DNA from 3 places in the Kitasatospora sp. NPDC087271 genome. Region 3 is predicted to be linked to each of the others. Evidence: riboswitches for the same ligand, from Rfam matches in the RefSeq annotation. Region 3 holds a riboswitch; each other region holds the start of a gene.
What was found. Region 3 has a riboswitch for cyclic di-AMP ahead of ACIO9K_RS00905 (hypothetical protein). Riboswitches for the same ligand answer to the same signal wherever they lie in the genome.

Region 1 (3,242 bases), on a different contig from region 3:
CCTTGCGGAAGCAGGGTCCGGCTGACGTTGGGTGCTGCCGGCGGGACGATTGCGGAGTCGTTACGACCAGAGCCTAACCGCCCCGGCCCCCGGGGCCGCGCTGGCCTCGGTCCCGTCTCAGCGTGTGGCCCGGCTACCCACCGGTAGTTCACCTGCTTGCCCGATCGAAGCGGGCGAATACGGGGGAATGCGGGCGAAGGGGGACGGGTCCCGTCCCCCTTCGCCCGCAGGGCGCGGGCCGTTCAGGGCCCGGGCCGCTCAGCCGAGGTGCAGCACCTGGCCGGGCATGATCAGGTTGGGGTTGCCGCCGACGGTGCCGCGGTTGCCGTCGTACACCGACTGCCAGCCGCCGGACACGCCCTGGGCGGCGGCGATCGTCGACAGCGTGTCGCCGGCCCGGACGGTGTAGTCGTGACCGCCCTGCGCGGCGGCGGGCTGCGCGGCCGGGGCGGACTGCGCGGGCTGCGCGGCGCGGGGCGCGTACTGCGGCTGGGCGGCGGGCTGGCCCGCGTACTGCTGGTAGACGCTCTGGTGGCTGGTCCAGTACCAGGCGCCGTTGTTCTGGTACCAGTACACCTTCGCGTCGGCATCCCAGCCGGCCTTGCCGGAGAAGCCCTGGGTCTGCGGCTGCGTCTGCTGCGGGGCCTGCTGGACGGGCTGCTGGGCGGCCGGCTTCGGGGCGGCCTGCTTGACCGGCTGCTGGGCGGGCTTCGGGGCCTGCGCCTGCTGGGTCGGCTTGGCGGCGGACTGCTTGGCGGGCTTGGCGTCCGTGGAGGTGTCCACGGAGGCCGGGGCGCCGCCCTTGCTCAGGCCGGCCTTCTGGGAGCAGACCGGCCAGGCGCCCGGGCCCTGCGAGGCCAGCACCTTCTCGGCGACCGAGATCTGCTGCGCCTTGCTGGCCTGGTTGGCCTGCGGGGCGTAGGAGGTGCCGCCGTACGCCTTCCAGGTGCTGGGCGTGAACTGCAGGCCGCCGGAGAAGCCGTTGCCGGTGTTGATGCTCCAGTTGCCGCCGCTCTCGCACTGGGCGACGGCGTCCCAGGTGGAGGCCGGGGCGGCGGAGGCGCCGGTGGCGGTGAGGAGCGGCATCGCGAGTCCGACGCCGGCCACACCGGCGACGGCGATGGCCTTCTCGGTCTGGGTGCGACGGCGGTGGCGGCCGGTTCCAACGAACAGCATGAAGAGGTCCCTCTCCGCACGCCTGCGAGGTGAGCTGTCGGGTTCGGACCGGGAGGTGGCCCGGCCGCCGAAAGCGGAAACGATTCCGCTCGGGCGGCTTCACCCCAAGCCGTCGGGGAACGGCAACAAACCTGGTTCCCCCGCCCCTGCCCAGGGTCTGGTCGGTTTCCCGTGACGCGGCGGGCAGGATTCGGCGTTCCGCGCACGAGGTCCGCAGCTGCGAACTCCAGGGAGAGTAGACAGATCATCAGACCAATAACAAGCTCATATCACCGATATCACACACAAATTACGGCGCGTGGTCAATCGCCTACCAACGGCGGCGGTATGTCCGGATTAATGCGGGTTCAGACCTGGCTCCACGGGCCGCCGGAGACATGCCGTCAGCGTGTCGGGGCGGCGGTCGGCGTGACCGGCGGCGCGTGCGGAGAGCGGGTCTCCGGAGTGAATTCGACCGGGAGTTCCCGCAGGCCGCGCATGATCAGGCCGCCCCTCCAGCGCAGGTTCTCCGGGTTTTCCGCGAGCCGCAGGTCCGGCAGCCGGGAAAGCAGCGTGGCCAGTGCGCTCCGCCCCTCCAGGCGGGCCAGCGGGGCGCCGATGCAGTAGTGGATCCCGTGGCCGAAACCCAGGTGCGGATTGTCCGTGCGGGCCAGGTCCAGGGTGTTCTCGTCCGCGAACCTGGCCGGATCGCGATCCGCCGCGGCCAGCACCACCAGCACCGGATCGCCCACCGGGATGTCCACCCCGCCGATCGACAGCGGCCGCGTCGCGAAACGCCACGTCGCCATCTCCACCGGCCCGTCGTAGCGCAGGAGTTCCTCGATCCCGGTCTCCAGCAGCGCCGTCTCGCCGCGCACCACCGACTCCTGCAGCAGCCTGCGCTGCTCCGGGTTGCGCAGCAGCGCGTACGTGCCGTTGCCGATCAGGTTGACGGTCGTCTCGAACCCCGCGAACAGGAGGATGAACGCCATCGCGGCGGCCTCGTTCTCGTTCAGGTGCTCGCCGTGGTCGCTCGCCCGGATCAGGCCCGAGATCAAGTCATCACCCGGATCCGCCCGCTTGCGGTGGATCAGCTCCAGCAGGTACGCCCGCATCCGCTTCACCGCCCGCCCCACGCCTCCGCGTTGGCCGCCGCCGTGCCGGATCATCATCCCGGCCCAGTCCCGGAAGTCGTCCTGGTCCTCGGCCGGCACGCCCAGCAGGTCGCAGATCGCGTAGATGGGGAGCGGGAACGCGAACTCGTGGATCAGGTCCGCCGAACCGCGCTGCGCGAAGCCGTCGATCAGCCGGTCCGTGAGCTGCTGCACCCGCGGCTCGAACTCCGCCACCCGGCGCGGCGTGAACGCCTTCGACACCAGCCGGCGCAGCCGGGTGTGGTCCGGCGGGTCGATGTTCAGCAGATGCGTCATCAAGTCCGCCTGGCGCTCCCCCGGAATTCCCACCCGCCCGGTGCGGTGCGCCTGCTCGCTGTGGTGCGCCGGGTTCTTCGACAGCCGGCCGTCCGCCAGCGCCTGCCGCGCGTCCGCGTAGCGGGTCACCAGCCAGGCCTCCACCCCGCTCGGCAGCGTCGTGCGGTGAACCGGGGCGTGCTCGCGCAACCAGGCGTAGGCGGGGTACGGATCGGTGGCGAACTCCCAGGTGAAGAGCTGCGGGGCGGCGGGATCGGGCTGCACTGGCATGCGTCGACCGTATCCGGTGGGTCGGGGCCGCACCGCCTCCGGCGGACGCGACCGGCGGGGCCGGATCGTCGACACCCGGCGGACGGCCCGTCAACGCTCCGTGGACGCCCCGTGGACGGTCCGTGGACAGCTCTTGGACAGCTCTTGGCCGGGTGGCGGGCGTGACCCTGGTCACCTGAGGGGTAATCCCTGTTGCGGAGGGTCAGGACCTGCCTACGATCCTCCGCAGAAATCGTGGGCGCCGGTGCGGTGTCGCCCACAGGGAGGAGCAGACCATGCGGGTCAGCGGGGCAGTCGTCGTCATCGCGGTACTCGACGGCGGATCGGGAGCCGAGCTCGCCCGCCGGTTCGCCGCCGCCGGCGCCGCCGGAGTGCTGATCGCCGACC
Region 2 (3,242 bases), on a different contig from region 3:
CCTGGCCCACCTCGCCGACGACGGCCTCAGCGTCCACCTGCGCGTGGACGTCGCCCACGCCGTCCTCGCCACCCCGTACGGCACCGGCGCGCTCACCGCCGGCGACCTCGCCCTCGCCGCGCCCGACCCGCTGGCCCGCTACGAGGCCGCCATGCTCACCCACCTCGCCGACGACCACGCCGACGCCCTCGCCGTCCTCACCCGGCTGCTCGACCCGGACCTGCTCGCCCAGCACCCGGAGGTCCGCCCGCTCGCCCTGGACCGCCACGGCCTGGTCCTGCGCCTGGACCACCCGCACGGCCACCGCGACGTCCGCCTGGTCTTCCCCGAACCGGCCGCCGACACCGAGGACTTCGGGCAGCGGATGCACGAGCTGCTGACCGCCGCCCAGCACGGGCTGCCCGCCCACCGGCTCTGAACCGGCCCACCAGAGCGTCGGCCTGACGCATCGTCAATTCGCCTTGGGGGCACCCACCAAGGCCCGGAAACGACAGCGGCCGGCCCGGCTCGCGAGAGAAGTCTCGCGAGCCGGGCCGGCCTGGGCGTGTCCCGCGCCCATGTCCACTGCTGCGGCGATCACCCGGTCGAGCGGTCACCCGACATGACCATCCCGGGCGGTCGATTCGCCCCGTAGCAGCGGTGGTTCCTCATCCGGCACATCCGGTACATCCGGTACATCCGGTACGGGTCAGAGCGCGACGCCGTGGGCCCGCAGGTAGGCGACCGGGTTGATGTCCGAGCCGTACTCCGAGCCGTTGCGGATCTCGAAGTGCAGGTGCGGGCCGGTCACGTTGCCGGTCGCGCCGGAGAGGCCGATCTGCTGTCCGGCCTTGACGGCCTGACCGATCTTCACACCGATCGAGGAGAGGTGCGCGTACTCGGCGTAGTGGCCGTCGGCGAGCTTGATCTCGACCTCGTTGCCGTAGGCGCCGCCGTTGCCGGCCTTCACCACGACGCCGTTGCCGACGGCGCGCAGCGGGGTGCCGGTGGAGGCGACGAAGTCCTGGCCGGTGTGGTGGCCGGAGGCCCACATCGAGCCGGCCACGCCGTAGGCCGTGCCCAGCTTCGGGCTGGCCAGCGGGGCGACGAAGGCGGAAGCGGCGGCGACCGGGACGGTGCTGACCGTGGCGGACGGCGCGGCGGTCTGCAGCTGGGTCTGGAGCTGGGCGGACGGCTTGGCCGCCTCGGTCCGGACCTCCAGCTGGGCCTGCGGCTTGGCGGCGGTGGTGGCCGGCGCGGCGTCCTGGGCGGACGGCTGGGCGGGCTTCGCCGGGGCAGCGGGCTTGGCCGGGGCGGCCTGGCCGGCGATCACGAGCCGCTGACCGGGGAAGATCAGGTCCGGGTTGCCGCCGACGACCTCGCGGTTGTGGTCGTACAGCGCCTGCCAGCCGCCGTCGACGTGCTGGGCGTCGGCGATCCGGGACAGGGTGTCACCGCTGACGACGCGGTAGCTCTCCTGCGACGAGGCCTGGGCCTGGTCGGCGGGAGCGGCGGCCGGGGCTGCGGTGACCGCGGCGGCCGGCGCGGGGTGGGCCTGGGCGCTCATCGCGGTGACGAGCGGCAGGGCGAAGGAGACACCGGTGACGGCGGTGGCGATCCCGATGCGGGCGGCGCGGGGCAGGGCGATACGACGAGCCTGTGCAGGCATGGAATTTTCCTCTCCGACGCCTGCGAGGTGAGCTGTCGGGTTCGGGCTGGAGTTGCCCGGCCGCACATGCGGCTTCACCCCTAGCCGGCCCTGGATCCGGGTACGCGAAAGCGTGCCGTTTCCGGTCCGGCGACTTACCTGTGGGTCCCCCGCTCCTGCCGTACAGAGTTCGGTGCGAGCCACCGGGCAGCGGCAGGATTCGGCGTTCCACCCGGTGGATCCGTCCGGACTGGCCGGGCGGTCGCTGAACTAAAACCCATCCGTTCGGGTGAAGCAATGTCGATCACTTGAACCGCCGACAACCCCCCGAGCTGCGGTGACCCTCCGAATGATCGGCCGCACCGTACGTGCACAATCCATTCACCCGGCGCCACTGATCCACGACGCTGCGCCGATTCCGCCACCGCTGCGCACCCGCCCGCTCACGCACCGCGCACCCACCGACACGCCACCCGGTGACCCTTGTCACGTACGCCCCACGGGCGCAGGATCGGCCCGTGGCCACCTCCGAAGCAGGAACACTGCGCCTGGGCACCTCGCGGGGACGCTGGGTCCTCCTCGCGACGGTGCTCGGCTCCAGCATGGCGATGCTCGACGGCACCGTGGTGAACGTCGCGCTGCCCCGCATCGGCACCGATCTCGGCGCCTCCCTCGCGTCCCTGCAGTGGACGCTCAACGCCTACCTGCTCACCCTGGCCGGACTGATCCTGCTCGGCGGCGCGCTCGGCGACCGGTACGGCCGGCGCCGGGTCTTCCTGATCGGCGTGCTCTGGTTCGCCGCCGCCTCCGCGGCCTGCGCCGCCGCCCCCACCATCCACGTGCTGATCGCCGCCCGCGCCGTCCAGGGCATCGGCGGGGCGCTGCTCACCCCCGGTTCGCTCGCCATGCTGCAAGCCGTCTTCCACCCGGACGACCGCTCGGCGGCGGTCGGCCTGTGGTCGGGCCTCGGCGGGGTGTCGGCCGCGGTCGGCCCCTTCCTCGGCGGCTGGCTGGTGGACGGCCCCGGCTGGCGGTGGATCTTCCTGCTGAACCTTCCGCTCGCGGCCGCCGTGGTCGCGGTCACCTCCCGGTTCGTCCCCGAGAGCCGGAACGAGAGCGCCGTCGTCCGCTTCGACGTCCCCGGCGCGCTGCTCGCCGCGCTCGCCCTCGGCGCGATCACCTACGCGCTGACCGCCGCCGGGGAGGGCCTGTCCCCCGCGGTCTGGCTCACCGGCGCGATCGGCCTGCTGCTCGGCGCGGCCTTCATCGCGGTCGAGCGCCGCGCCGCCGAGCCGATGCTGCCGCTCGGCCTCTTCTCCTCCCGGCTGTTCACCGCCGTCAACCTGGTCACCCTCTGCGTCTACGCGGCGTTCAGCGGGGTGTTCTTCCTGCTGGTGGTGCAGTTGCAGATCGTCTCCGGCTTCTCCCCGCTGGTCTCCGGCCTCGCCCTGGTCCCGATCACCGTGCTGATGCTGACCCTGTCGGCGCGCGCCGGGCGGCTGGGCAAGCGGATCGGCCCCCGGATCCCGCTCACCGTCGGTCCGCTGCTGTGCGCCGCCGGGGTGCTGCTGATGCTGCGCACCGGCCCCGGCTCCTCCTACTGGGCGGACGTGCT
Region 3 (3,242 bases):
GGCGGCCGGGGCCCCGGGACAGGGTGGACGACGATGACGTACAGGCGTTCGACAATGCGGGGCGGGTCCGGGCAGGGCGGGTCCGGGCAGGGCGGGTCCGGGCAGGGCGGGTCCGGGCAGGCCAGCAGGCTCTGCGGATTCCGCGCGGCCTCGCTCGTCGCCGCGATGGCGGCCGGCTGTTCGGTGGCGACGCTTACCGCCGGCCCGTCCTGGGCGCTGCGGCGGCCCGATCCCCGGCCGGCGGTGGACACGGCAGCCACCACGGCGTCCCGCTCCGATCTGGAGGTGGTCAGGCTCGACCCGGACGCCGCCCCGCCCGGCGGCACCACCACCGTCCACGCCTTCATCGCCAACCGAGGCCCGGACACCACCGCCGCACCGTTCACCGTGCTGGTGACGCTGCCTCCCGGGGTCTCCCCGGAGGGCCCGTACTTCCCCGAGGACTGCGAGGTGCGGCTCAACGGCCGGCAGGTGCGCTGTGCCTTCCCGGCCGGACTGCCCCCGCTGCGCAGCGCGACCGCGCTGGTGCCGGTGCGCCTCTCCCCGGACCTGCGGATCGGCAAGCTCACCGGCGGCTCGGTCGCGGTGCGCGGCGTGGACGACCCGGACGAGGGGAACAACCGGCAGCCGTTCGACATCACGGTGGTCGAGACGGCTCCCGGTTCCTGACCCGGAAGCCCCGAAGGCCCTACCGGTACACGCGGACGTAGTCGGCGGCGAAGGTGATCGGGGCGGTGCCCTGCGGCGCCGGGTGGTACTTCCCCGCGCCGACCGACAGGTTGAGGATCAGGTACGCCGACCAGTTGGCGCCGACACCCTTGCCGTCCGAGAACACCTTGGCGCCGTTGACGTACCAGTCCACCGAGGTGGCGCCGTAATAGGTGCCGATGGTCACCCACTGGTCCTTCGCGACGGCACCGGCGTCGGTGTAGTACTTGGGGTTGCCGGGGTTGACGTGGTTGGTCAGCTCCAGCAGGTTCGGGTTGTCGGGGTGGTACTCGAAGGAGTCGACCTCCCCGTTGCCGTTCTTCCAGGTCCAGAAGGCCGGCCAGGCGCCGGAGCCGGACGGCAGCTTGACCCGGGTCTCGGCGTAGTCGCCGGTCCTGACCCGGAAGCCCTCGCTGGAGCCCTCGGTGGTCAGGAAGCCGGTGTTCCAGGCCTGCTTGCCGTTCTCCAGCGTGGTGGTGCCGGGCGCGGCGGTGAAGGTGGCGACCCCGTTCGCGACGCTGACGTTGTTCCTGTTCAGCAGGTCGAGCTTGTTGTCGTCCGGGTTGTGGTTTCCGTACTTGTACGCGGTGCTCTTGTCGCCGACCCAGCGCGAGCCCCAGCTGATCGGGCCGTTGAACTCGTCGGACCAGGTCAGCGACTTGCCGGCGACCGGGGATGCGGGGGTGCCGGCCGACGGGCTGGCGGTGGCGCTCGGGCTGCTCGGGCTGCTCGTCGGGGTCGGCTTCGCGGTGGGGGTCGCCGTCGGGGTCGGGGCGGGAGTCGGCTTCGTGGTGGGCGCCGGGGTCGGGGGCGGAGTCGGCGCCGGAGTGCTGGAGACCACCAGCTGCTGCGAGGCCAGGTTGTGCCAGGCCCCGCCGAGGTCCTGCCAGAAGCCGAACTGGGTGTACGTCCCGGCCGGCAGGGCGCGTGCGCCGCTGGTGAAGGACAGGCCGCTCGGGCAGATCTGCACGTTGGAGGCGTTGCCCGGGAAGTCGAGGTTCGCACCGGCCGCGTTCCGGACGCCCACGCCGACGGTCTTCGCGGTGAAGCAGGCCGAGGAGTGGAGGGTCAGCGAGGCGGTGGCGGCCTGGTTGGCGACCATGGTCGCCGGGGCGAGCCGGTCCTGGGTGACGGTCGGGGCGGTGGCGGCCTGGGCGCCGGAGACGGCCGGCAGGCCGAGCAGTCCGGCGCCGGTGACGGCGAGCGCTCCGGTGACGGCGAGGGCGGCGTTGCGGCCCCGGTGGGAGGGGCGGGCGTGGCGCGGCGCGCGGCGCCGGGCAGGCTGGTGCATGGCAGTGTCCTCTGCGACGCCTGCGAGGTGAGCTGTCGGATTCGGGCTGAGGCAGCCCGGCCGCCGGTGGAAGCGGCTTCACCCCTAGCCACGGCCCGCACGCGGGAGCGTACGGGCCGGGCGCTGACCTTGGTTCCCCCGCTCCCGTCCGCTGTGGTGCTCGGTTGCCGGCCGGCGGGTGGACAGGACTCGGCGTCCCGGCGGCGGGGGTCCGCGAGGGCGGACGACGGTTGCAGGCTAGGCGGGCCGTCCGTGAACGGACAACCTGCCCGGGCCGGTTGTCGCACAGGTCACAGTGGTGTCGATCAACGACGCTGCGTGGTGGATCAGTTGGGACGGATCAGCGGAGCCGTCGAGCTGCCGAACGACGGATCGGCGAATCGACGGGTCACGGGTCCACGGGTCCACGGGTCCACGGGTCCACGGGTCCACGGGTCAAGCGAGCCAGTTGTCGACCTGGCTCTCGGCCTCCGGCGCCCAGGCGAGTTCCAGGTGGTTGAGGCCGGTGAGCAGCCGGGTGCCGCCGATCGTCGCGATGCCGGTGGTGTCCAGGGCGCTCGCGGTGAACACGATGCCGTCGCTGGGCCCCCGGTTCTCGTTGAGCACGCCCGGGATGTCGGCGGACCCGCCCGCGAGCAGATAGGTGCGCACCGACGCGGGGACGCCCGCCTGTTGCAGCGGCGCGATCAGCGAACCGGCGTCGATCGCCGCCTGGATGCCCTGGCCGGAGGTGTAGAAGCCCTGGCCGCCGTAGTAGGTGGTCCACCAGTCCTGGGCGGTGCCGTCCACCCCGTACCGGCCGTCCCAGCGGGCGAGCAGCTGGCGCTGGCCCGGGTAGCAGTCGTAACCGCCGGTGGGCAGCACGCCGAGGCAGGGCTGCGCCGTGTAGGTGCCGTAGCAGGTCATGTAGAGGTGCGGGGACGGCGCGTTGGCGGTGCCGCCGCAGGCCGGCCAGCTCGCGAGGTCGAACGACCAGCCGTGCGCGTACACGTAGTCGAGCCCGCCGTTCGGGCCCCCGAGGGTGATCAGGCGGCGCACGTCGCCCGCGTAGGCCCGCCCCCAGGACGGGCGCACCGAGGACACGTACGCCCGGGCGGCGACCTCGCCCTTGCTCCAGGCCACCACGTCCACCTGGGGGACGCCGAGGCGGGCCCGGATCAGCGCGACGGCGTCGCCGACGGCCTGCGCCTGGAGCAGGTTGTCGCCCTGCTTGTGGGCGAAGCCGATGGCGAACACCCGGTGG

Region 1: it holds a riboswitch for cyclic di-AMP, as region 3 does, so the genes downstream of both, ACIO9K_RS10030 (transglycosylase family protein) here and ACIO9K_RS00905 (hypothetical protein) in region 3, are expected to answer to the same signal.
Region 2: it holds a riboswitch for cyclic di-AMP, as region 3 does, so the genes downstream of both, ACIO9K_RS26755 (LysM peptidoglycan-binding domain-containing M23 family metallopeptidase) here and ACIO9K_RS00905 (hypothetical protein) in region 3, are expected to answer to the same signal.

Annotation. Positions count from the first base shown of each region.
Region 1 covers NZ_JBIUYQ010000004.1:274,019-277,260, reverse strand. The annotation lists gene ACIO9K_RS10030 (transglycosylase family protein) at 259-1,176, opposite strand; cyclic di-AMP (ydaO/yuaA leader) riboswitch at 1,182-1,349, opposite strand; gene ACIO9K_RS10025 (cytochrome P450) at 1,560-2,855, opposite strand; gene ACIO9K_RS10020 (SDR family NAD(P)-dependent oxidoreductase) at 3,131-3,242, shown strand, end outside.
Region 2 covers NZ_JBIUYQ010000018.1:36,230-39,471, reverse strand. The annotation lists gene ACIO9K_RS26760 (DUF2470 domain-containing protein) at 1-418, shown strand, start outside; gene ACIO9K_RS26755 (LysM peptidoglycan-binding domain-containing M23 family metallopeptidase) at 689-1,648, opposite strand; cyclic di-AMP (ydaO/yuaA leader) riboswitch at 1,651-1,833, opposite strand; gene ACIO9K_RS26750 (MFS transporter) at 2,146-3,242, shown strand, end outside.
Region 3 covers NZ_JBIUYQ010000001.1:212,100-215,341, forward strand. The annotation lists gene ACIO9K_RS00900 (hypothetical protein) at 34-669, shown strand; gene ACIO9K_RS00905 (hypothetical protein) at 689-1,999, opposite strand; cyclic di-AMP (ydaO/yuaA leader) riboswitch at 2,002-2,168, opposite strand; gene ACIO9K_RS00910 (esterase/lipase family protein) at 2,435-3,242, opposite strand, start outside.